Regions from separate parts of the Vibrio sp. ED004 genome, predicted to be linked through region 2. Evidence: predicted binding sites of a transcription regulator. Region 2 holds the regulator's gene; each other region holds the start of a gene.
What was found. The regulator MetJ, encoded in region 2, represses methionine synthesis genes. The targets are predictions, from matches to a motif close to TTAGACNTNTANANGTCTAA.

Region 1: ITG10_RS14885 (MetQ/NlpA family ABC transporter substrate-binding protein) is a predicted target of MetJ. The motif match lies at 4,142-4,161, and genes of this name have one in related genera.
Region 3: metK (methionine adenosyltransferase) is a predicted target of MetJ. The motif match lies at 4,409-4,428, and genes of this name have one in related genera.

What each region holds. Positions count from the first base shown of each region.
Region 1 covers NZ_CP066149.1:3,308,200-3,315,903, forward strand. The annotation lists gene folE (GTP cyclohydrolase I FolE) at 1-631, opposite strand, end outside; gene folX (dihydroneopterin triphosphate 2'-epimerase) at 642-1,019, opposite strand; gene folK (2-amino-4-hydroxy-6-hydroxymethyldihydropteridine diphosphokinase) at 1,145-1,642, opposite strand; gene ITG10_RS14875 (hypothetical protein) at 1,932-2,270, shown strand; gene ITG10_RS14880 (haloacid dehalogenase type II) at 2,426-3,106, opposite strand; gene ITG10_RS14885 (MetQ/NlpA family ABC transporter substrate-binding protein) at 3,308-4,111, opposite strand; gene ITG10_RS14890 (dienelactone hydrolase family protein) at 4,319-5,227, opposite strand; gene ITG10_RS14895 (type II secretion system protein) at 5,573-6,199, shown strand; gene ITG10_RS14900 (Lrp/AsnC family transcriptional regulator) at 6,211-6,666, opposite strand; gene ITG10_RS14905 (PLP-dependent transferase) at 6,809-7,704, shown strand, end outside.
Region 2 covers NZ_CP066149.1:1,441,830-1,449,533, reverse strand. The annotation lists gene priA (primosomal protein N') at 1-1,284, opposite strand, end outside; gene rpmE (50S ribosomal protein L31) at 1,629-1,847, shown strand; gene ITG10_RS06495 (malic enzyme-like NAD(P)-binding protein) at 2,181-3,470, shown strand; gene metJ (met regulon transcriptional regulator MetJ) at 3,646-3,966, opposite strand; gene ITG10_RS06485 (O-succinylhomoserine (thiol)-lyase) at 4,175-5,356, shown strand; gene ITG10_RS06480 (bifunctional aspartate kinase/homoserine dehydrogenase II) at 5,359-7,704, shown strand, end outside.
Region 3 covers NZ_CP066149.1:1,243,826-1,251,529, forward strand. The annotation lists gene ITG10_RS05380 (phosphoglycerate kinase) at 1-737, opposite strand, end outside; gene epd (erythrose-4-phosphate dehydrogenase) at 904-1,953, opposite strand; gene tkt (transketolase) at 2,168-4,162, opposite strand; gene metK (methionine adenosyltransferase) at 4,521-5,675, shown strand; gene ITG10_RS05400 (DUF2189 domain-containing protein) at 6,044-6,841, shown strand; gene ITG10_RS05405 (SprT family zinc-dependent metalloprotease) at 6,921-7,421, shown strand; gene ITG10_RS05410 (endonuclease) at 7,573-7,704, shown strand, end outside.

The sequences.
Region 1 (7,704 bases), 1.9 Mb from region 2:
AAAACTCAGCTCTAGTTTGAGGGTTAGTTTTGAAAATACCACCGAGTGCGGTTGTTGAGGTTTCAGAGTTTGCATCCATGACGCCTCTGGATTTAACGCAGTAGTGGGTTGCTTTAATCGTCACGGCTACGTTTTCGGTTTCAACAAGAGTTTGAATCGCAACTAAGATTTGCTGAGTAAGGCGTTCTTGTACTTGAGGGCGCTGAGCAAAGAATCGAACAATGCGGTTTATTTTAGACAGCCCAAGAATCTTGTTTTCAGGGATGTAGGCTACTTCCGCTAAACCATCGATGGTGATGAAGTGATGTTCGCACGTCGATGTTAAGTCGATATCCGATACCTTAACCATTTCATCAACGGACATTTTGTTGTCGATAACGCTGATCTTTGGGAAGTTGTTGTAATCGAGCCCTGAAAAGATCTCGTGTACGTACATCTTCGCAATGCGGTGAGGGGTTTCAGCAAGACTGTCATCAGTTAAATCCAATCCAAGCGTACTGACCACTTCGGTTAAGAGTCCTTTGATGCGGTTGTACTTTTGGTCGGGGGTCATTTCGCTCGCTGTCATTGGGGTTTCAAGTCCTTTTGCGAGCAAAGCTTCTCTTACTTTTTCGGCTTCTGTATTCAGCATGACTCTCTCCTTATGAATTCTTGTCGTTGTCTGCTTCATAGCTTAGGGTGAGCGAAACAGAGTCGGCAAAACGTAGCGCATGAGGCTTGTCGATTCTAACTTGAGCGTATTTCACCCATGGATGATCGATACAGATACCGAGTACATCGCTGGTCAATTTTTCCAAAAGCAGAAATCTTCCTGATTCAACGTGTTGAATGATCTTCTTGCAGATGTTTTTGTAGTTGAGCGCGTTGTCTACATCATCAGAGAGACAAAGGTTGTTGGCGGGATAGTGGATTTCTGCATTGATAACGATGTCTTGTTGCTTAGACTTTTCTTCTTCGTTGAAACCGATGAAGGTTCTTAGTCTCAGGTTTGTGATGGTGATAATGGCGTTGTGATTCATAACAGTGTCCATTCCTTAGAAAGTGAAGTCAGTTACGTGCTTGTTTTAAGAAAAGATCAGTAAAGTTCAGGTGATTAAGAGTTCAGTCGTTCTTGTTGCTGCCGTTTTTTTCAGTCATGTACGGGCTAAGTGAGGCTAAGCTCGAAAGGGATGGGTTCGGTTTTCTGGCTCAACTGATCGAAGTTTTCCCAGAGCTGATGAAACGAAATGTCTAGAGTGGGGTGGCGTTCTTGCGCGGCGATATCAACTAATGGCCTAAGCACAAATGCGTATTCGGTGATTTCGTCTCTCGGCAGCTCTACACCATCGATAATGCCCACTTGATTGCCATAAAGAAGGATGTCGATGTCCATCGTACGTGAAGCGTAGGCTTTGGTTTGGCGCTTGCGATCGTTCTCTGCTTCGATTTGATGCAGAACTTCAACCAGTTCGGCGATAGGGAGGTCACATTCGAACCCAACGACTAGGTTGAGGAAGTTATCTCCTTCAAACCCAACAGGCTCGCAATCGTAGAAATTAGAAATGTGCAGGGGTGCAAAGCGTTCATTCAATGCTTTGAGAGATTCTGTGACGTGATGTTCGCGGTTAATGTTGCTTCCGATGCTGACATAGACGTTAGCCATAGTATTTCCTTTTTGTTTAAGGAACCTATACGTCCAACTCGCGATGAAGATCAGCTATGCATCCTCTTAAAGGCAGGAAGATAAAAGAAAATACAGTTCGGTCGTAAATCTTGTCTGTCTTTGAGCCTTCAAAGTGATACTTGCCAGCTAGAAAGTACCACGAGTAAAAATTCAGCCTGTGAAGGTTCTGGATTACCGTCTTTAGAAACTCAATTTCTACAACGTTCCATCTTTGATAGTGATAGAATCCCCGCATCAGAATTATCGAGAATCTAGGTATTTATAAACAATGTTTATCCATCACGTTAACGGCATCGACTGGCTGGTGATTACTGCTTTTGAAGAACTAAAACCGATGTTTATCGAAGATGCTGGTCCAATTCCATCTTACTTCTCGACCGCCAGTGAATTGAGCCTGATCGATCAAGCCAAGCGCAGCTATGGTTTTTTGCCGACACTCCGCGGTGTGGTCACAGACACCGGCACGTATCAAAGTAAAGATCTTGAAGAAGATTTGAACCCACAGCTTGCGTGTATCGTTGAAGGGCGAGGTCGGGTGTTTATCTATCATGGCGACTACGTGGCTTTCGTGGATGACGAGCAAACCTTCATTACTCGAATGGACTGAACATAATTCAGTATTTTTAGATCGGTGAATTGGTAGCTTAGTTAATTGGCTAATAGGTTAATTAGCTATGGATAAACCGCTCTGTTGATCAAACGAAGGCCTCGCATGTGCGAGGCCTTTTTTTGTATCGAATCAGGAGAAAGCCTCTTGAGGTATTACTTTTCCAAATTGCGCTTAATGATTTGTTCCACCACACCATTCATCGTTGTGGAGCTAATTTCAGGCTTCAAATACAGGGAATGATACTCAACTCCTGTGCGGTCTATGTAGGCTGCTTGTAAGCCAGCAGATAACGCACCATGAGTGTCCCAATCGTGAGTTGCCACAAGACGAAGGTTTTCGACAGGCTCTTTTAACGTTTCTGCTGCAAATCTATACACATCTGGATTAGGTTTGAAACTGCCTGTTTCTTCAACGGAAATGACAGTGTCGAAATAGTCTTCTAAGCCCGAGTTCTTGATTTGAGAAGTGATTAGGTCGAGGGATGAGTTGGAAAAAGCGACGGTTTTAAAGCCGTTGTTACGCAATTCAAGTAAAGATGCTTTGATATCAGTGTGCGGTGGTAGATTGGCAAAGGAAGTTAACAAGGCATCTTTGCTTTCCACCGTTAAATCACACTTGTATCTCTGTGCAATAGCGTCGAGCGCTGCATTCGCTAGTTCAGAAAAAGTAGACTTTACGTTTGTTGCGATGCAAACCGTTGAAGAGTGCAAAAGCTTTGAGAACCACAGCGATAGTGCATCCTCACTGCCAAATACCGCTTTAAATTTAGGCTGTAATGACTCCAAATTTAAAACCGTTTCGTTTATATCAAACAGTATCACTTCTTTATTCATGCGAAGAACCCAGATTTAATTGAATTTCGTACTTAAATAATCCGCTCTGATGACCCGGTTTTCAACCTCGATTTAAGTAACTTAAGCTTTGCTCTCTAATTAGAAAGAGGGCTGGAATGAGTCAGCGATGAACATGCCACTCAAATCTGGCGTTGCTTACTGAGTTGCAGACAACGCCAAATCTGAAATGATTTATTTAGCTTAATTTGCAGCTTCGATAGTGCCTTTGAAAGTGGTGTCTAAAAAGTCATTGATCTCTTGAGAGTGGTAAATTGAAATGATCTTTTTATACGTTTCATTGTTTTTGTCTTCTTCTCGCGCTGCCACAACCATCACAGCTAAAGGTGCGTCTTTTTTCTCTAAGTAAATGCCTTGTTTCTTAGGATCGAGTCCAGCCGACATTACGTAATTCATGGTGATTGCTGCTGCATCTACATCGTCAAGAGAGCGGGGTAGTTGAGCGGCATCCACTTCAACAAATCGAATGTTCTTCGGGTTATCAACAATATCGTTTAATGAAGCGTTGAAACCAACGTTGTCTTTTAAAGAAATCAGCCCAGCATCTTCAAGCAACAATAGTCCGCGCCCGCCATTCGTAGGGTCGTTTGGAATCGCGATTCGTGCGTTATCTGGGATAGAGTCAAGCGAAGTGTACTTGTTCGAGTAAACGCCCATACGCATCAAAATTGAACGTCCGATAGAAACTAACTTGCTATCATGATTGGCATTAAAGTTATCGAGAAATGGCTGATGCTGGTAACTATTCAGTTGGATACTTCCATCATCCAATGCTGCGTTAGGGGTGATGTAGTCTGAGAATTCGACGAGTTCAATGTTAATCCCTTGCTTTGCTGCTTCTTTAGCGACTGCCTGTACAACTTGTGCATGTGGGCCAACTGTCGCGCCAATCTTGATGACAGCTTCGTCTTTTTCTCCACATCCTGTCACGCCGAATACGAATGCTAATGCCAACAGGGATGCTGTGATTTTTTTGTAGCGGTTCATGATAACTCCATTTAATTAACCAAAAGACGTTTGGGTGTCTAGATGTCTATATTATCTATTTATAAAGTTGGGTCAATAGGTTTGTTAGAAGCAAAGTTAGATCGAGAAAACAAAGGCCTCGCACGTATGAGGCCTTTGGGTTTCGTTGAGTAAGGTATAGGGCAGTCACTTGAAATTTAAAGAAAACAGATTCGGTAATCTCGCCTATCAAGAAAGCTTTTGGTTAAAGAACTCAAGCGTGCGTGCCCATGCTAACTCAGCTTCTTCTTCAGCATATCGACCAGTTGAATCGTTATGGAAGCCATGATTCACACCGTCATAGATGTAAGCGGTATAGTCTGCTCCATTCTCTTTGAGTTCGGCTTCATAGTCTGGCCAAGTTGCATTCACACGTTTATCGATTCCAGCGAATTGGATCAGTAATGGCCCTTTAACGTTCTTTCTTAAATCAGGAGCGGCAGGAGTGCCGTAAAATGGAACGCCCGCATCCAGTTGCTCTGGCATTACCGCCGCCAACATATTCACGATATAGCCACCGAAGCAAAATCCTACAGCGCCTAGTTTTCCGTTACTTTTGTCATGAGACTTCAAGAAGTTCGCAGCGGCGATAAAGTCTTCTTCGATTTTCTCTCTGGATAATGATTTTTGCATTGCTCGACCTTCATCATCATTGCCTGGGTAACCGCCAAGCGAATAGAGTGCATCAGGTGCAAACGCAATAAACCCAGCGGCCGCGAGTCGTCTCGCCACATCCTTTACGTATGGATTTAAGCCTCTATTTTCATGAATGACCAATACAACAGGCGCATTACCCTCTAGCTCTTTGGGTACCACCAAGTAGCCATAGCCTTCTCCGTGTCCTTTAGGCGAAGGAAACTTCTCGTAGGTTGCTTTGATGGAAGGATCATTGAAAGAGACTTGCTCTGCCTTCGCATAATTAGGAATCAATGCAGACGTTAATGTTGTCATGGTTAATCCAAGTACAGCCAACCCGGATAGGCGAGCCATAAACTCTCGGCGATCAATCAGACCGTGTGCATATTCGTCGTACCAATCAAATGCTTCTTGGGGGATAGATCGAGTTGGATCTGATTGAGATTCTGTACTTTTATTCATAACTTTTCCTTGTTGTGAGTTGTTTGATCAATCAACTATAGTGGAAATCTTAATATATTTGAACGATCGCTCAATATCTTTTTGGCTATTTGTTATATCAAAGTACAAAAATTAGATGACAGTCAGATAAAACGACCACTTCGGAATCGATCCCCATGTCTCAGGTTTGTTTTTTTATTTGGGGGAGGGTCTAGCTCTAAATTGGCCTTTAAGAGCTAGGCATATTTACGGTCAATAAGGCAGTATGTTTCAATACAAAACGCTTGATTTTACTCTGGTATAATCTTTCCCCATAAGAGAAGCCTTAGCGTTATTAGAACTGTTTTGATGAGAGATAAAGATTAGATGTTGAAACTTTTGTGCCAGATAAAAAAATGGAAACTTGCAGCGTTTAGTTTGCTCATACTCATTGCCGCATTTTTTATCTACAACCAGTTTGGCAACCGTATGTCCCGTGTCGACGAGGCAAACTTTTTGATCGGGCAAATGAATACTGTGTTGGATGCCGCTGAGCAATATTCTCGTGATAATGGTTCTTTGCCTCCAATTACTTCCGATACCGACACCAAATACGGATACTTAAACATCAATCACTTAATTGAAAATCCGGGCCTATCAACATGGAAAGGACCATATCTACCTTTTGACGATACTTGGATAGGTGGCGATCAGTACATCGATCATCCCGATTACATAGCAACGCAATTACTGCTTAAAGAAAAGGGCAGCCAATGGGCTCGAGGAAGCTCAGAGACAGGTTGTGAATCGTCGTCAGCAACCTGTTCTCTTGCGGCTTGTATCTGGTTGGTACCAACAAAAGTGGCACAAGAAATTAATCAAATTATCGATGGCACCACGAGTATCGAAAGTCCTAATACGACCGGAAAAGTACGTTACGACAAAGCTTTTGGTGGCGCACTTGTATGTATGATTGGAGATGACTATCCAATTCCTTCTACACAGCCTAACTAAGTCGTTTCTAATTACCTTACTGGCAGCTTAGTCTTTGTTTTTACCTGACCAAAGGCGAAGCTGGATTCAATAGAAGCAATATTGGGCAGGCGAGTTAGTTGTTTACGGATAAATTGCTCGTAGCTTTTGAGTGACTCGCTCACTACATGTAATAGGTAGTCGTGATTGCCTGTCATTAGAAAGCACTCCAACACTTCATCAATTACTTCAATGTGTTGCTCAAAATCTCGCATGTTCTCTTCTGTCGGCTTTTCAAGCTTCACCAATACAAACACATTCACAGGTAAGCCACACGCTTCTTGATCTACGCTGGCGTGATAGCCGCGAATAATCCCTTGTTTCTCCAGTGCTCGAACTCGGCGTAAGCAAGGTGAGGGGGATAGCGCTACGCGATCGGCCAACTCTTGATTAGTCAGGCGAGCGTTGCTTTGCAGTTCAGCCAGTATTTTCTTATCGATCTCGTCCATTAGCATATTCCATTAATATTGAAGTTTATTTGGCAATATTATTGCTCAAAGTGTATGTCTTACTTCGCAAATAGCAATTTTTAGCATCTGCCCAAAACTAAAATTAAAGGAGGAACAACAAGCATGGAATGACTTAGGAATTATGAATACTTCAACTCAACTTAGCCCGCTGCGTAAAACCACTAAACATGAACAAGCGGAAGCCCTTGCCATTGAGCAAGCAAAACACTTTGGTATCGACCCAAATAGTGATTATGGCGTCACGCTGATTGAACTGGCGACGACCCTGTACAAAGCTAATACCAAGACACACGATCTTTGGGCATTGACGGTTGATGGACTTTCAGAACTCGATAAGAGTGACCGGATCGCTTGGTTTAACGCAAAACGTTTTTTGTCATTCCAGATCGCGAAGATCCTAGACAACCTGCAAAACCCAATGCGTGCCACTTACCAATCCATTGCCACCAATAATGGCAATTTTGCTTCAAAAGGTGCATATCCTATCTTCGATAATGTTGCTGCTATCTTCTCTGCAAGCCCTGTGATTACTCGCACTGCGACCTATTTGTTTGCGTGTACAGAATGGATTGAGGATGCGTTCAACGGTAAAGAACCGCTGCACGATATTTATTCTCGACTGCTTAACCCAACATCGATCTCACTGGCTAACCACATGGTTGACCTAGAGGCTGGTTCTAGAGCCAACGAGTATCTCGCATGGAACTTTAACTCCGGTATGGCGGCCATTGATGGGTTGTTGAGTCACTTACTTGGACATGAAGACATTGTTTTGGCCTCACGCAATATCTACGGCGGTTCCTACCAACTGCTGGAAGATTGGTTTGGCAAGCCTTCTAACTTAAATGTCGCGGTAGAGTGGGTCGATGGTTATTCCGGTGATGAGTTTGCGACTCGCCTTGATGAGGTTGCTGAAAAATATACTGACCGCCTCGCCGCGGGTAAGAAAATCTATGTTTACCTTGAATCACCGTGTAACCCGCATGGCTTCGTGTTAGACGTTGCTAGCATCAGTAA
Region 2 (7,704 bases):
ACGACGGTTGAGGAACAACATCACTTGGTTGCCGGCTTTCAGGTGTCGTTGCATCTCGGCAATTAATGATGCCGATAAACCACTTTCCAGATATTCGCCTTTCACATCCAACACTTTGTTGGTGGTCGGCAGTGCAACCCCCGCACGTGAAGTAAGGGTGAGGTAACTGTATTTGCCTATCTGAGCATTGTGCAGCGTTTCAAAAGCGGGTGTAGCTGAACCTAACACAACCGGAATCTGTGCTTTGTGAGCACGCATGATCGCGACATCACGAGCATGGTAGCGCAGACTGTCTTGCTGTTTATAAGAGGCATCGTGCTCTTCATCAACAATGATGATGCCCAAGTCTGCAAATGGCGTGAATAGAGCGGAACGGGTACCAATCACAATGCCCGCTATTTTATCGCGAGCTGATAACCACGCATTCAGTCGCTCAGAATCGTTTAAACCAGAGTGGATAACCTCAACAGGCACATTGAAGCGTCGTTTAAAGCGATTAATCGTTTGTGGAGTGAGGCCGATCTCAGGTACCAAGACCAATGCCTGTTTACCCTTATCGAGTATCGGCTTGATCATATTCAGGTAGACCTCTGTCTTACCTGAGCCGGTAACGCCCTCTAATAAGAAGCAGCCAAAATCAGTCTGACTATTGACTGTGGCAATCGCGATGGCTTGTTCTGCATTAAGCTTGGGTTTGTCTTGGTCGTTCTCAAGATCTTCAGGCCAAGGTTGGCGTTTCGGCTTTTTCTCTACCGATTCAATCCAGCCTTTTTCTTCCAACGTCTTAAGTACTGCACTGCCCACTTCTTCATCAATAAACTCTTGATGAGGAACGGGACCGTGCTCAAGCATGTGCATCACTTTGGCTTGTTTGACAGCGCGACCAAAGCCTTGCATCAGTTGGTCTCGGCCTGATGGCGTTAACTGCCATTCGACCAGTGTCGCGAAGTCGGCCGTTTTGCCTTTACGTAACGCACTCGGTAGGGCATTGGCAAAGGTCTCACCTAATGGGTATTGATAGAACTGACTGCACCACGTTAACAGTGAGTAGACAGATTCCGGCCAAACAGGTTGGTTATCTAAAAGCGCTTTAATTGACTTGAGCTTGTCTAGCTCGAATTCAGATTCGTTAACCAGAGCCGTAACTATTCCGGTTAAGGTTTGTCGTCCAAAAGGCACAGAGACTCGTCCACCAATTATCGGAAATAGGTGGTTTGGAATCTTGTAATCGAACTGCTTGTCGAGTGGAATAGGCAGTGCCACACGGGCAATCATTGGACGCATAAAGGGACGGCTTTATCTGAATTGACGAGAGCGAACAGTCTAAAGGATAAGGCGGTTAAATTCGAGGAGCAGTTTGAATAAGAGAGGGCAAGCTAACGCATGAAGACATCTATCATCCCCAAATTTCAATCAACGCTTCTTCTGAAAAAGGAAATAAAGACACAATTGGTGAAAAATGTATCAAATCAGTTGATCCTGCCTTATAGATTCATTACTATACTGCGCCTTAAAGGTATGGCTTCGTCACTCTATTGTGCGAATGCGGTGTCTTTATTTCTTTTTTAAACTACGTGTGGTGTGCGGCTTAGAATCGTATAGCGACACGGCCTACTTGAGGTTATCCCATGAAAGCTGGAATCCACCCAGAATACAAAGCAGTTACTGCTACTTGTTCTTGCGGCAACACATTTGAGTTCAACTCAACGCTAGCAAAAGAATCAATCCACCTAGACGTATGTGACAAATGTCACCCGTTCTACACTGGTAAGCAACGTATCGTAGATACTGGCGGCCGTGTTGATCGCTTCAACAAGCGTTTCGGTGCTCTTTCTAGCAAGAAGTAATTCTCGCTATTTAGACATAAAAAGGACACTTCGGTGTCCTTTTTTGTTGCCAGCAATTTGTAAAATCACTGACTCCCATTAAAGTATCCATCTCTCGTAACGATCAGTTGCCTCTTTATTCTATTGCACGGCAATTCCTTGCTTATCACTCGTCACCAAAATTCTGCACGAAAGTTCAACAAGCGATAGTAATTTCAACTGCTCACTGGTCTTATTAGTAGTGAAATTTCGTTTTTTAATGAGACAGAGGCTTCAACCACCTAGGAACTTTGAAGTACATCCATTAACATGAACAAGATCCCCCAAATAATAATATCCTAGGAACCTACACCTATGTCTGAAGACAGCAGCCAAGCTCAATCCTCTCAAGAATTATCGCCTCAAGAACAATTCCGTCAGCAAGCTCTTGATTATCATGAGTTCCCGATTCCAGGCAAAATTGCCGTAGAACTGACGAAGCCTGCAAACTCTGCAGAAGACCTAGCACTTGCATACAGCCCAGGCGTGGCTGAGCCTGTTCGCGAGATCGCACAGAACGTTGATAACGTCTATAAGTACACAGGTAAAGGCAACATGGTTGCTGTTATCTCTAACGGTACAGCGATTCTTGGCCTAGGTAACCTTGGTCCTATTGCTTCTAAACCAGTAATGGAAGGCAAAGCGCTACTGTTTAAGCGTTTTGCTGGTTTAGATTCTATCGATATTGAAGTAAAACACCGCACAATCGATGAGTTCGTTGATACAGTTGCGAACATTGCAGATACATTCGGCGGTATTAACCTAGAAGACATCAAAGCACCAGACTGTTTTGAGATTGAACGTCGTCTGATTGAGCGTTGTGATGTACCAGTATTCCACGATGACCAACACGGTACTGCGATTGTAACAGCAGCAGGTATGCTGAACGCGATCGAGCTTCAAGGTAAGAAGCTAGAAGAGTGTAAGATCGTTTGTCTAGGTGCTGGCGCAGCAGCGGTTGCGTGTATGGAGCTACTGATTAAGTGTGGCGCTCAGCGTGAGAAGATCTACATGCTTGACCGTAAAGGTGTGATCCACACTCGTCGTGACGACCTAAACGAATACAAAGAGCTGTTCGCAAACAACACTGACAAGCGCACGCTTGAAGATGTTATCGAAGGCGCTGACCTATTCTTGGGTGTATCAGGTCCTAACCTGCTTCCAGCTGAAGCACTAACGCTAATGGCTGATAAGCCAGTTGTGTTTGCATGTTCAAACCCAGATCCAGAGATCAAGCCAGAGCTTGCTCATGAAGTTCGTTCTGACCTTATCATGGGTACAGGCCGCAGTGATTACCCTAACCAAGTAAACAACGTACTTTGTTTCCCATTCATTTTCCGTGGTGCGCTAGATGTGCGTGCAAGCGAAATCAATGATGAAATGAAGCTGGCAGCGGTTAAAGCGATTCGTGAATTGGCGAAAGAAGAAGTTCCGGCTGAAGTACTGGTAGCGGCGGGTGAAACTGCACTGGAATTTGGTAAAGGCTACATCATTCCTAAGCCAATGGACCCACGTCTACTTCCTCGCGTAGCAAAAGCAGTAGCAGAAGCGGCTGTTGAGTCTGGCGTTGCTCGTATCGAGATGCCTGCTAACTATATGGCGTAATAGCTTTTTATAGCTGCTGCTCAATTGAGCGCAAAAGAATAATAAAAAACCGACTCATCTGGAGTCGGTTTTTTTATGTCTATCATTCACAGCGCAGTCATAAAAACAATGCACGATGTGATCAATAGGGTTCAGCTAGAGCGAATCAATAATGAAGGCAGTGACTGAGTTGTTTTTATTCTTCGTCAAACGCTTCAAACTCGATACCCATCTCTGTCATCAGTTTTTTCACTTCAGCAGGAATATCGTCTGGGCGGTCTTTACGAAGGTCTTCATCCGTTGGTAGTGGTTGGCCTGTGTACGCATGTAGAAAGGCTTCGCACAGTAGCTCACTGTTTGTTGCATGGCGTAGGTTGTTAATCTGGCGGCGAGTACGCTCGTCAGTTAGAACCTTTAACACTTTTAGAGGGATAGAAACTGTAATTTTCTTTACTTGTTCGCTTTTCTTTCCATGCTCAGCATATGGGCTTATGTATTCACCATTCCAGTCGGCCATTGCGTACCTTCATCACTTTAGTTGTTAGAATAAATTAATAGTGGTGATTTTAGCGGGATTTACCGCTATAAGCAAAGACATATAGACGTCTAGAAGTGTTGACGTCTCACGTTTATGAAAGTAAAGTGAATAACATATATCTAACACAGCCGCAAAATGCCGACAAGCAGCTGTGATTCTCAGACGCAAAACTTGTAAGGAAGCACCTATGAGCAGCCGGAAGCCAGCAACAATCGCAGTACGTACTGGTATCGAGTCAGACACGCAACACCATGCCGTTGTCCCACCAATTTATCTTTCGACTAACTATGGGTTTCCCGCTTTTGGTGAAGTGCCAAAGTACGATTACACCCGTTCTGGTAACCCAAACCGAGGTTTATTAGAAACGGCACTGTTTGAACTTGAATCGGGCAAAGGTGCGGTGGTCACTAACTGTGGTACCTCGGCGCTAAACTTATGGGTTTCTGCTTTCTTAGGTGGCGATGATCTTATTATCGCGCCACACGACTGCTACGGTGGTACTTACCGTCTGTTTAACACTCGCTCACTGAAAGGTGACTTCAAAGTTCTATTCGTTGATCAATCGGATCAAGCGGCACTGGATGCGGCGATCGCGCTTAAGCCAAAGTTGATCTTAATTGAAACACCATCGAATCCTTTGGTTCGTGTGGTTGATATTGCAGAAACTTGTCGTAAAGCGAAAGAGGTTGGTGCTCTGGTTGCTGTCGACAACACGTTTTTGACTCCTGTGTTCCAAAAGCCTTTAGAGTTAGGTGCAGATTTTGTTATTCACTCAACCACTAAGTATATCAACGGACACTCAGACGTTATTGGTGGTGTTGTCGTCACGAAAACGGAAGAGCACGCTGAAGAGCTAGCATGGTGGGGCAACTGTATTGGTGCGACCGGCACACCATTTGATAGCTACATGACTCTACGTGGTATTCGTACGCTAGGTGCGCGTATGCGAGTTCACGAAGAGAGCTCACGTGAAATCCTCGCGTCTCTGCAGCAACAAGATCTCGTCGGCACTATTTACCACCCAAGCCTTCCTGAACATCCAGGTCATGATATCGCGAAGAAACAGCAGTCTGGCTTTGGCTCAATGCTGAGCTTTGAGTTTGCAGGTTCATTCGAAGCGCTTAAGTACTTTGTTGATAAGTTAGAGCTATTCTCTTTGGCGGAATCGCTGGGTGGTGTGGAAAGCTTAATCTGCCACCCAGCGTCGATGACTCACCGTGCGATGGGCGAAGAAGCGCTGGCAGAAGCGGGCGTTTCTCAACAGTTACTGCGCCTTTCTGTTGGCCTTGAAGATGCTGAAGACTTGATTGATGACCTTAAGCAAGCGTTTGAAAAGACACAAGGCTTTATCGCTGAAGGGGAGGGTTAATAATGGCAACCTTTCGCCAGCTACATAAATTTGGTGGCAGCAGCTTAGCGAATCCTGAGTGTTACCAACGCGTGGTCAATATTCTTAGAGAATACTCATCAGCCACTGACTTGGTCGTGGTATCGGCAGCGGGTAAAACCACTAACCGCTTGATTGAGTTTGTTGAAGCGCTCGACAAAGATGGTCGTATCGCCCACGAATGTTTGCAAGCACTTCGTCAGTTCCAACTTGAGCTGATTGAAGCGCTGCTTGAAGGTGAGTCTGCGGCTCAGCTAACGGCCACCATTCAACAAGAATTCACCGCTTTGGGTGAGCTAACTGCTCCTCTAAGCGAAGCGCAAAAAGCACAAGTTCTAGGACACGGTGAGGTTTGGTCTTCACGTCTATTAGCTGCTTTGTTGTGCCAACATGATTTACAAGCGGTAGCTCAAGATGCTCGTGCCTTTTTGCGTGCAGAAGTGGGTGCTCAACCTGAAGTTGACCGCGCACGTTCTTATCCTCTGATTAAAGAAGCCTTGGCGCAGCATGCACATTGCCGTGTCGTGATTACTGGCTTTATGGCTCAAAATACTGAAGGTGAAACGGTTCTACTCGGCCGTAACGGCTCGGATTACTCTGCAACTGTGATTGGTGCATTGGCTGAGGTTGAACGCGTAACGATTTGGAGTGACGTCGCTGGTGTATACAGCGCAGACCCTCGTTTGGTTTCGGATGCGTGTTTATTGCCTCTGCTTCGCCTTGATGAAGCGAGTGAACTTGCTCGTCTAGCGGCTCCAGTGCTTCACAGCCGAACGCTACAGCCTGTGGCTCAAAGTGCCATGGACTTAAGCTTACGTTGCAGCTACCAGCCAGAGGCGGGCTCTACACAGATAGAGCGTGTACTGGCATCGGGTCGTGGTGCAAAAATCATTACCTCCTTGGATGAAGTGCTTATCGTTCAGCTGACGTTTGGTCACGGGCATGACTTCGACCGTCTAGAGAGCGAAGTGCTTGAAGGGCTTAAGCGCGCTCAACTTGAGCCTCTTGCTTATGAGCTTGAACCGGATCAGCACTGTTTGCGTCTTGCTTACACTGAAGAGATCGCTGGTGGCGCTTTAGAATATCTACAAGATCACGCGATTGAAGCTGAGATTAAGCTTAAAGAGGGTTTCTCTTTGATTGCTGCCGTGGGAGCTGGCGTAACTAAGAACCCGAACCATTGTTACGGTTTCTACCAGCAGCTCAAGAGCTCGCCGGTTGAGTTCATCTCAGAAGCTAACTCTGGCTTGAGCTTAGTGGCAGTGATTCGTAAGAGTGAAACCTCAAGCCTAGTGAAAGGCATTCACTCTCAACTATTCCAAGCGCAGAAGCGTGTTGCAATTGCTTTATGTGGTAAGGGCAACATTGGTTCAAGCTGGTTAAGCCTGTTTGCTGAGCAGAAAGCGGAACTTGAAAAGCGTCGTGGAATGAACTTTGAATTGGTTGCGGTGGTTGATAGCCAAACCTATTGGTTCGATGACCAAGGCATAGATGCGACTTCGGTAGGTAAGCGCTTTGACGACGAAGCGATTGCCAACAATGGTAACGATTGGTTAGAGCGTTTAGGCTCTATTCAAGGTTATGACGAAGCAGTGGTTCTGGATGTGACTGCGAGCCCTGTACTTGCAGCAAAATACCTGCAAATCGCCCAACAAGGTATTCACTTGATCTCGGCCAACAAGGTGGCAGGCTCTGCATCAAGCGAGTACTACCATCAGGTGCAAGATGCCTTCGCGAAGATCAGCCGTCATTGGTTGTACAACGCGACAGTGGGTGCTGGATTGCCGATTAACCACACGGTACGTGACCTACGTGAAAGTGGCGATGACATCATTGCGTTGTCTGGTATTTTTTCGGGCACGTTATCTTGGTTGTTCCAACAGTTTGATGGCACAGTGCCGTTCAGCGAGTTGGTTGACTTAGCATGGCAACAAGGCCTGACTGAACCTGATCCTCGTGCTGACCTCGATGGTTCAGACGTAATGCGTAAGCTGGTGATTCTGGCTCGTGAATCGGGTTTAGACATCGAGCCTGAAAACGTAAAAGTGGAATCATTGGTCCCTGAAGAGTTGCAAGATCTGTCGGTGGATGACTTCTTTGATAAGGCTTCTGTACTGAGTGAAGAGTTGGCAGAGCGCTTAGAGAAAGCGCACTCTCAACAGAAGGTTCTGCGTTACGTAGCGCGTTTAGAGAAGAATGGTAAGGCAACGGTAGGCGTTGAAGCCCTATCTAAAGAACACGCCCTAGCGAACTTGCTGCCTTGCGATAATATCTTTGCGATTGAGAGCAAATGGTACAAAGATAATCCATTGGTTATTCGTGGCCCGGGT
Region 3 (7,704 bases), 200 kb from region 2:
ATTAGCTTCTGAGCAGTTTCAACTAGGTCAGCTTCGTATAGAGACTTACCTACGTTGTGGCCTTCAGCAGCGATGAATGTGTTCGCGATACCACCACCAACAACAAGTTGGTCAGCGATTTTAGATAGAGACTCAAGAACTGTTAGCTTAGTCGATACTTTAGAACCACCAACGATAGCAACTAGCGGACGCTCTGGGTTGTCCATTGCTTTGCCAAGAGCTTCAAGCTCAGCAGCAAGAAGAGGACCAGCACATGCTACAGGAGCGTGAGTACCAACACCGTGAGTAGATGCTTGTGCACGGTGAGCTGTACCGAATGCGTCCATCACGAAGATGTCACATAGTGCAGCGTACTGCTTAGAAAGTGCTTCTTCGTTCTTCTTCTCACCTTCGTTGAAACGAACGTTTTCAAGAACAACTAGCTCACCAGCGTTTAGCTCTAGGCCGTTTAGGTAATCTTTAGCTAGTTTAACTTCGCAGTCTAGTGCGTCGTTTAGGTAGTTAACTACAGGAGCTAGAGAGAACTCTTCGTTGTATTCGCCTTCAGTAGGACGACCAAGGTGAGAAGTAACCATTACTTTTGCACCAGCTTCTAGGCAAAGCTTGATAGTTGGTAGAGATGCTAGGATACGTGCATCTGAAGTTACTTTACCGTCTTTTACTGGTACGTTTAGGTCAGCACGGATAAATACGCGTTTACCTGCAAGTTCCAGGTCAGTCATCTTGATCACAGACATGATTTGTCCTCTCAAATTTAAATAAAAATAAAGTTTTGGAAACTCAGCAACCCTGCTAAGCCTATAAATTATTCAACTGGTAATTCTTTAACTACTAGTAATATGTGGACACTTAGTATTTATTTCAAGCTAAAAAATAAATAATCCGCACATTTGCTTCTAGGTCTTACTTCTTGCCTTCAGAAGCTTGCATTGCGAGAACCGTATCCAGCATTCGGTTCGCAAAGCCCCATTCATTGTCACACCACACTAGCATTTTTACTAAGTGGCCGTTGCTCACTCGAGTTTGTGAACCATCAACGATTGCGCTATGGGGATCGTGATTAAAGTCGATGGAAACGAGCGGCGCTTCAGTATAGTCAACTATATTGTGTAATGTACACTGGGACGCATTAACAATGGTTTGATTTACGTCATTAACTTTCACATTTGTATTAATTGTGACACTTAAATCCATCGCTGTTACGTTTACCGTTGGTACACGCACAGATATCGCTTCGAACTTGTTAGAAAATTTCGGGAAGATTCTTTCAATACCTTTATGCAATTTGGTATCGACAGGAATGATGGATTGGCTCGCAGCTCGAGTACGGCGAAGGTCGCTGTGGTACGCATCAATCACTTGTTGATCATTCATTGAAGAGTGAATCGTTGTGATGGTACCGGACTCGATGCCAAAGGCGTCATCAAGAACCTTAATGATAGGAACAATACAGTTGGTGGTGCATGAACCGTTGGAAACGATTCGATGGTCGGCCTCGATGGTATCGTGATTCACGCCATAGATAATGGTGTTATCAAGGTCGTTCGCACCAGGATGTGAAAACAGTACCTTTTTCGCCCCAGCAGCAATATGCGCTAGGCCGTCAGCTCGGCAACCGTAAACACCGGTACAGTCGAGTACAATGTCCACCTCAAGATCACGCCAAGGCAACAACTCAATATCAGCGAGGTGCAAGATACGAATCGTATCAAACTCACCTTTATCTTCCGCACCAATGCCGTGATGGACATAGATGTGCTCTTGGTCGTTGGAGATCTTCTTACCGAAGCGGCCGTGACTGGTGTCGTACTGCAATAGGTGAGCCATAGCATCAGGCTGAGCAAGCTCATTGACAGCTACTACTTTGATTTGTTGGCTTTTGCCACTTTCATAAACAGCGCGTAATACATTACGCCCTATTCTTCCAAATCCGTTTATCGCGACTTTTAGCATAGTTCCGTACATCTAACCAAAATTTCGTGCAACAGATGATAACTGAATCCTACCCAAAAGGCATTACTTGAATAACTCGGTCTACCTAGGACAGTTTGATCTGCTGCTTGTAGGGATTAGTCTAGGAGAAAACAAATCCCAGATACAAAAAACCGAGCTCAGCGCTCGGTTTTTTCCTGCATTTAACTGTTAGCACAAGGCCATCAGTCAATGATTAAGCAAGAAGCTCTTTCGCTGTGTTTACTACGTTTTCAGTAGTGAAACCGAACATCTTGAATAGCTCGCCAGCTGGTGCAGATTCGCCGAACGTTGTCATACCGATGATCTTGCCACCGAAACCAACGTACTTGTACCAGAAGTCAGCGATGCCAGCTTCTACTGCGATACGAGCAGTAACGTCAGATGGAAGTACAGACTCACGGTATTCAGCGTCTTGTTTGTCGAACGCGTCAGTTGCAGGCATAGATACTACGCGTACTGCTTTACCTTCAGCCGTTAGTTCAGCCGCAGCGCTAACCGCTAGCTCAACTTCAGAACCTGTTGCAATGATGATTAGCTCAGGCTTGCCTTCACAATCTTTCAGGATGTAACCACCCTTAGCGATGTTAGCGACTTGCTCAGCGTTACGATCTTGTTGTGCAAGGTTTTGACGAGAGAAGATTAGAGATGAAGGACCATCTTTACGCTCAATAGCCAGTTTCCAAGCCACTGCAGATTCAACTTGGTCACATGGACGCCATGTGCTCATGTTTGGAGTCAGACGTAGAGAAGCGATCTGCTCAACCGGTTGGTGAGTAGGACCATCTTCGCCTAGGCCGATAGAGTCGTGCGTGTAAACTTGGATGTTCTGAACTTTCATCAGAGCAGCCATACGCATTGCGTTACGCGCGTATTCCATGAACATTAGGAATGTTGCACCGTATGGTACGAAACCACCGTGCAGAGCGATACCGTTCATGATAGCCGTCATACCGAATTCACGTACACCGTAGTGGATGTAGTTACCAGAGAAGTCAGTTGCTTCAAGAGACTTAGAACCCGACCACATAGTTAGGTTAGAAGGCGCAAGGTCAGCAGAGCCGCCCATGAATTCTGGAAGCATTTGACCAAACGCTTCTAGTGCGTTTTGAGATGCTTTACGTGAAGCGATGTTTGCTGGGTTAGCTTGAAGATCAGCAATGATTGCGTTTGCTTTTTCTTCCCACTCAGCTGGAAGTTCACCGTTAGTACGACGTTTGAATTCTGCTGCTAGCTCTGGGTAAGCCGCTGCGTATGCGTCAAACTTAGCATTCCACGCTGCTTCTTTCGCTGCACCTGCTTCTTTCGCATTCCATTCAGCTGCGATATCAGCTGGAATTTCGAAAGGACCGTGTTCCCAACCCAATGCTGCTTTAGTTGCTGTGATTTCATCAGCGCCTAGCGGAGCACCGTGACAGTCGTGCGTACCCGCTTTGTTTGGAGAACCAAAACCGATGATAGTTTTAGTACAGATAAGCGTTGGACGAGGATCCGCTTTAGCCGCTTCAATCGCAGCATTGATAGCATCAGAATCGTGACCATCTACCGCTGGGATTACGTGCCAGCCATATGCTTCAAAACGCTTAGGTGTATCGTCAGAGAACCAACCTTCAACTTCACCATCGATAGAGATGCCGTTGTCATCCCAGAAAGCAACCAGCTTACCAAGACCTAGCGTACCTGCTAGAGAACATGCTTCGTGAGAGATACCTTCCATCAGACAGCCATCACCCATGAATGCATAAGTGTAGTGGTCTACGATGTCGTGGCCTTCTTTGTTGAACTGTGCAGCCAGTGCTTTCTCAGCCATTGCCATACCAACAGCGTTAGTGATGCCTTGACCTAGAGGACCCGTCGTTGTCTCGATACCAGGAGCGTAACCGTACTCTGGGTGACCTGGAGTCTTAGAGTGCAGTTGACGGAAGTTTTTAAGGTCTTCAATTGAAAGCTCGTAACCTGCAAGGTGAAGCAGAGAGTAAATCAGCATTGAACCATGGCCGTTAGACAGGATAAAACGGTCGCGGTCAGCCCACTCTGGGTTTGCTGGGTTGTGGTTCAAGTGGCCACGCCAAAGAACTTCAGCGATGTCAGCCATGCCCATAGGTGCGCCTGGGTGGCCTGAATTTGCTTGTTGAACACCGTCCATGCTAAGTGCGCGGATTGCATTGGCTAGATCTTTACGAGAAGGCATGTCTGCTCCTGGATACATAAGCGATTTAAAAAAGAGATTGATGCTAAAGTTTTCATTTTTATTAGCGCGGGTATTCTCTCAAACGACTATAGCGACTGCAAACGTTTTACTGGCATTTTAACGGTCATTTTTCGCAATTTTCGATCATTTACATCACTTAGCAACGGCTTATCTCAAACGATACGCAAACGTTTAGTTATGACATATCATAAAAAAGAGCTTGTAATTCGACCGCTGGAATTTAGAATAGCCGTCTAGATGTAGAAACACCTACAAAATATACTGTATTTAATGGCGGCGCTTCCTAGCTTGCGACGCCATAAAACTATTTACACCAAAACCTAAAAGTGGAGCTCTCATGGCTAAGCACCTATTCACTTCTGAATCTGTTTCAGAAGGCCATCCAGATAAAATTGCAGACCAAATCTCTGATGCTGTTCTTGATGCCATCTTGGAACAAGATCCAAAAGCACGTGTTGCTTGTGAGACTTACGTAAAAACCGGCATGGTTATGGTTGGCGGTGAAGTAACAACGTCTGCATGGGTTGATATCGAAGAAATCACTCGTGAAACAGTACGTGAAATTGGTTACGTTCATTCTGATATGGGCTTTGACGCTGACTCTTGTGCCGTTCTAAACACAATTGGTAAGCAGTCTCCAGACATCAACCAAGGTGTTGATAAAGCTGATCCTAAAGAGCAAGGCGCTGGTGACCAAGGCATCATGTTTGGTTACGCGACTAACGAAACACCAATTCTAATGCCTGCTCCAATTACTTACTCTCACCTTCTTGTTAAGAAGCAAGCTGAAGTACGTAAGAGCGGCAAACTTGACTTCCTTCGCCCAGATGCGAAATCTCAAGTAACATTCCAGTACGACCAAGGTAAAATCGTTGGTATCGATGCTGTTGTTCTTTCTACTCAACACTGTGATTCAGTAACAACTCCGGATCTACGTGAAGCAGTAATGGAAGAGATCATCAAGCCAGTACTACCATCAGAGTGGATCAACAAAGACACTAACTTCTTCATCAACCCAACAGGCCGTTTCGTAATCGGTGGACCAATGGGTGACTGTGGTCTAACAGGTCGTAAGATCATCGTTGATACCTACGGCGGCGCAGCTCGTCACGGTGGCGGTGCTTTCTCTGGTAAAGATCCATCAAAAGTTGATCGTTCTGCAGCTTACGCAGCACGTTACGTTGCGAAAAACATCGTTGCTGCTGGCATGGCTGACCGTTGTGAGATTCAACTGTCTTACGCTATCGGTGTTGCAGATCCAACATCTATCATGGTTGAAACGTTTGGTACTGAGAAAGTAGCTCACGAAATCATCATTGAAGCTGTTCGTCAAAACTTCGACCTACGTCCATACGGTCTTCAAGAAATGCTGAACCTTCTTCAGCCTATCTACAAGCAGACTGCAGCATACGGTCACTTCGGTCGTGAAGAGTTCCCTTGGGAAGCGACTGACAAAGCAGCAATCCTTGCAGACTTCGCTGGCCTAAAATAATTTAGCCACTGCGATTTGTTTCTTTAAAGCCCTTACTGCTTAGTAAGGGCTTTATTTTTATGTACTTACCAAACTTTTACTCGCAACACCCTTCTTTCACGCCCTTCTTTACCGTTAACCACTAAGTATAAAAAGCCGCCGATAATTTGTGTTTTCTAACACTACTGACAATAGTTAAGGTAACTCCTAGGCGATCAAGCTCACATTTAACTTAAATTAATTCAGTCTGATAACGCTCGTTAAATGCACGCTAGAACAAAAACTGGGATGACAAAGAGCAATTTAGCTCAGCACCATAACTCTCACACACGCCACATCGATGAGCCTTATGGAATTATAACTAGGACGTTATTTAACTAGGGGGATCTATGCCTCGTACCGCGCACCCATCCGAACTGAACGATAAAAAACACAAGGTCAGCGATAAGGATTACGCTCGTACCATTCCTTGCAACCAAATCAGTATTTCCGCACCCTTTCATTGGTTGTCACTTGCTCTGCATGACTTAGTAAGAATGCCATTAATCAGCGCATTTTACGGTTTGTGCTTTATGGGAGCGGCAATCGCCATTGTTCAGCTTGTCCAATGGCAAGGAACACATTTGGTCGTAATGCCAAGCCTGATCGTGTACATGCTGATAGGACCTTTTCTTGCTCTGGGCTTGTATGACGCAGCCTGGGAAAGAGAAAAAGGACACAACGCCAGCCTATTCCATTCAATGAAAGCCATTACTCGCAACTCGACTCATCAATGGGCCTTTGCGATTGTATTAATGGTCGCGATGATATTCTGGATGCGTATCGCCGCTCTGTTGCATGCTTTGTACCCATCAGTCCAAGGCGCTCCATTGGCAGAGTTTGCGCCCTTCTTGATCACGGGTTCTGTGATTGGATTTGTTATCGCCAGCTTAATCTTCAGCATCTCAGCATTTTCTATCCCATTGATGATGGAGAGACGCGTGGATGTAATGAGCGCAATCTTCACTAGCTTCAATGCCGTGAAATCCAATATCCCAGCAATGGTGGTGTGGGCAAGTATTATTTGTGCCGGTATTCTGGTGGGCTTTGCAACCTACGGCATTGGTATGATCGTCACCATGCCGCTGCTTGGTTATGGTACATGGCATGCCTATCACGAAATCATCAAGAAGAATCACCACCTATAAATTATCGCCAGAATAACGAGCAATGTTATGATGAGGCCTTAGCTTAAACGCTGAGGCCTTTTTTTGGAGTTAACAACGTTTGTCTTACACCCCGCAACAACATCGAGTAAATAAGAAATTGGCCGAGTGCCTAGCTATCGCTAATCAACATTTCTCTCGTGAATTCCCATGTCCAACAATCACTTACAAGTTAAGAGGCAAAGCAGCGGGAAAGGCCTACCTTCAGCTCAATGAAATTAAGCTCAACCATGTACTCTTCGCCGAAAATGAGGATGCCTTCATTAACGAGGTGGTGCCTCATGAACTGGCACATCTGATCACACATCAAGTATTTGGACGAGTGAGACCTCACGGTAATGAGTGGAAATACGTGATGGAAAAGGTATTCAACGTACCAGCCAAAACAACCCACAGTTTTGAGATTACCTCCGTGCAAGGCAAGACCTTTGAATACCGCTGCGACTGCACGGTTTACCCACTTTCGATTAGACGTCACAACAAGGTATTGCGCAACCAATCAAGCTATCGCTGCCAACAGTGCAATCAAACCTTGGCCTTTACAGGCACGCAACTTAGCTAACACCCAATACTCGGCACACGTTAGATTCAGTAGCCTGCTCGTTTTTCTTCAGGAAATAGCACTCCATCAAGTAGATGATTGAAATGTAATGGAGAAATCTATCACTTGAGTGCTAGACTGATATTTATCATACTTTTATCAGTCTTTTTCTATGCATAAAACCACTCCAAAAGTATTTGGCTTATCGGTGTCTTTTTACTTATCGATAGTATTTGGCCTACTGGTAACCCAAAGCGTTTTCGCCGCTCCACCAAGTTCATTCTCCAAAGCAAAAAAAGAAGCG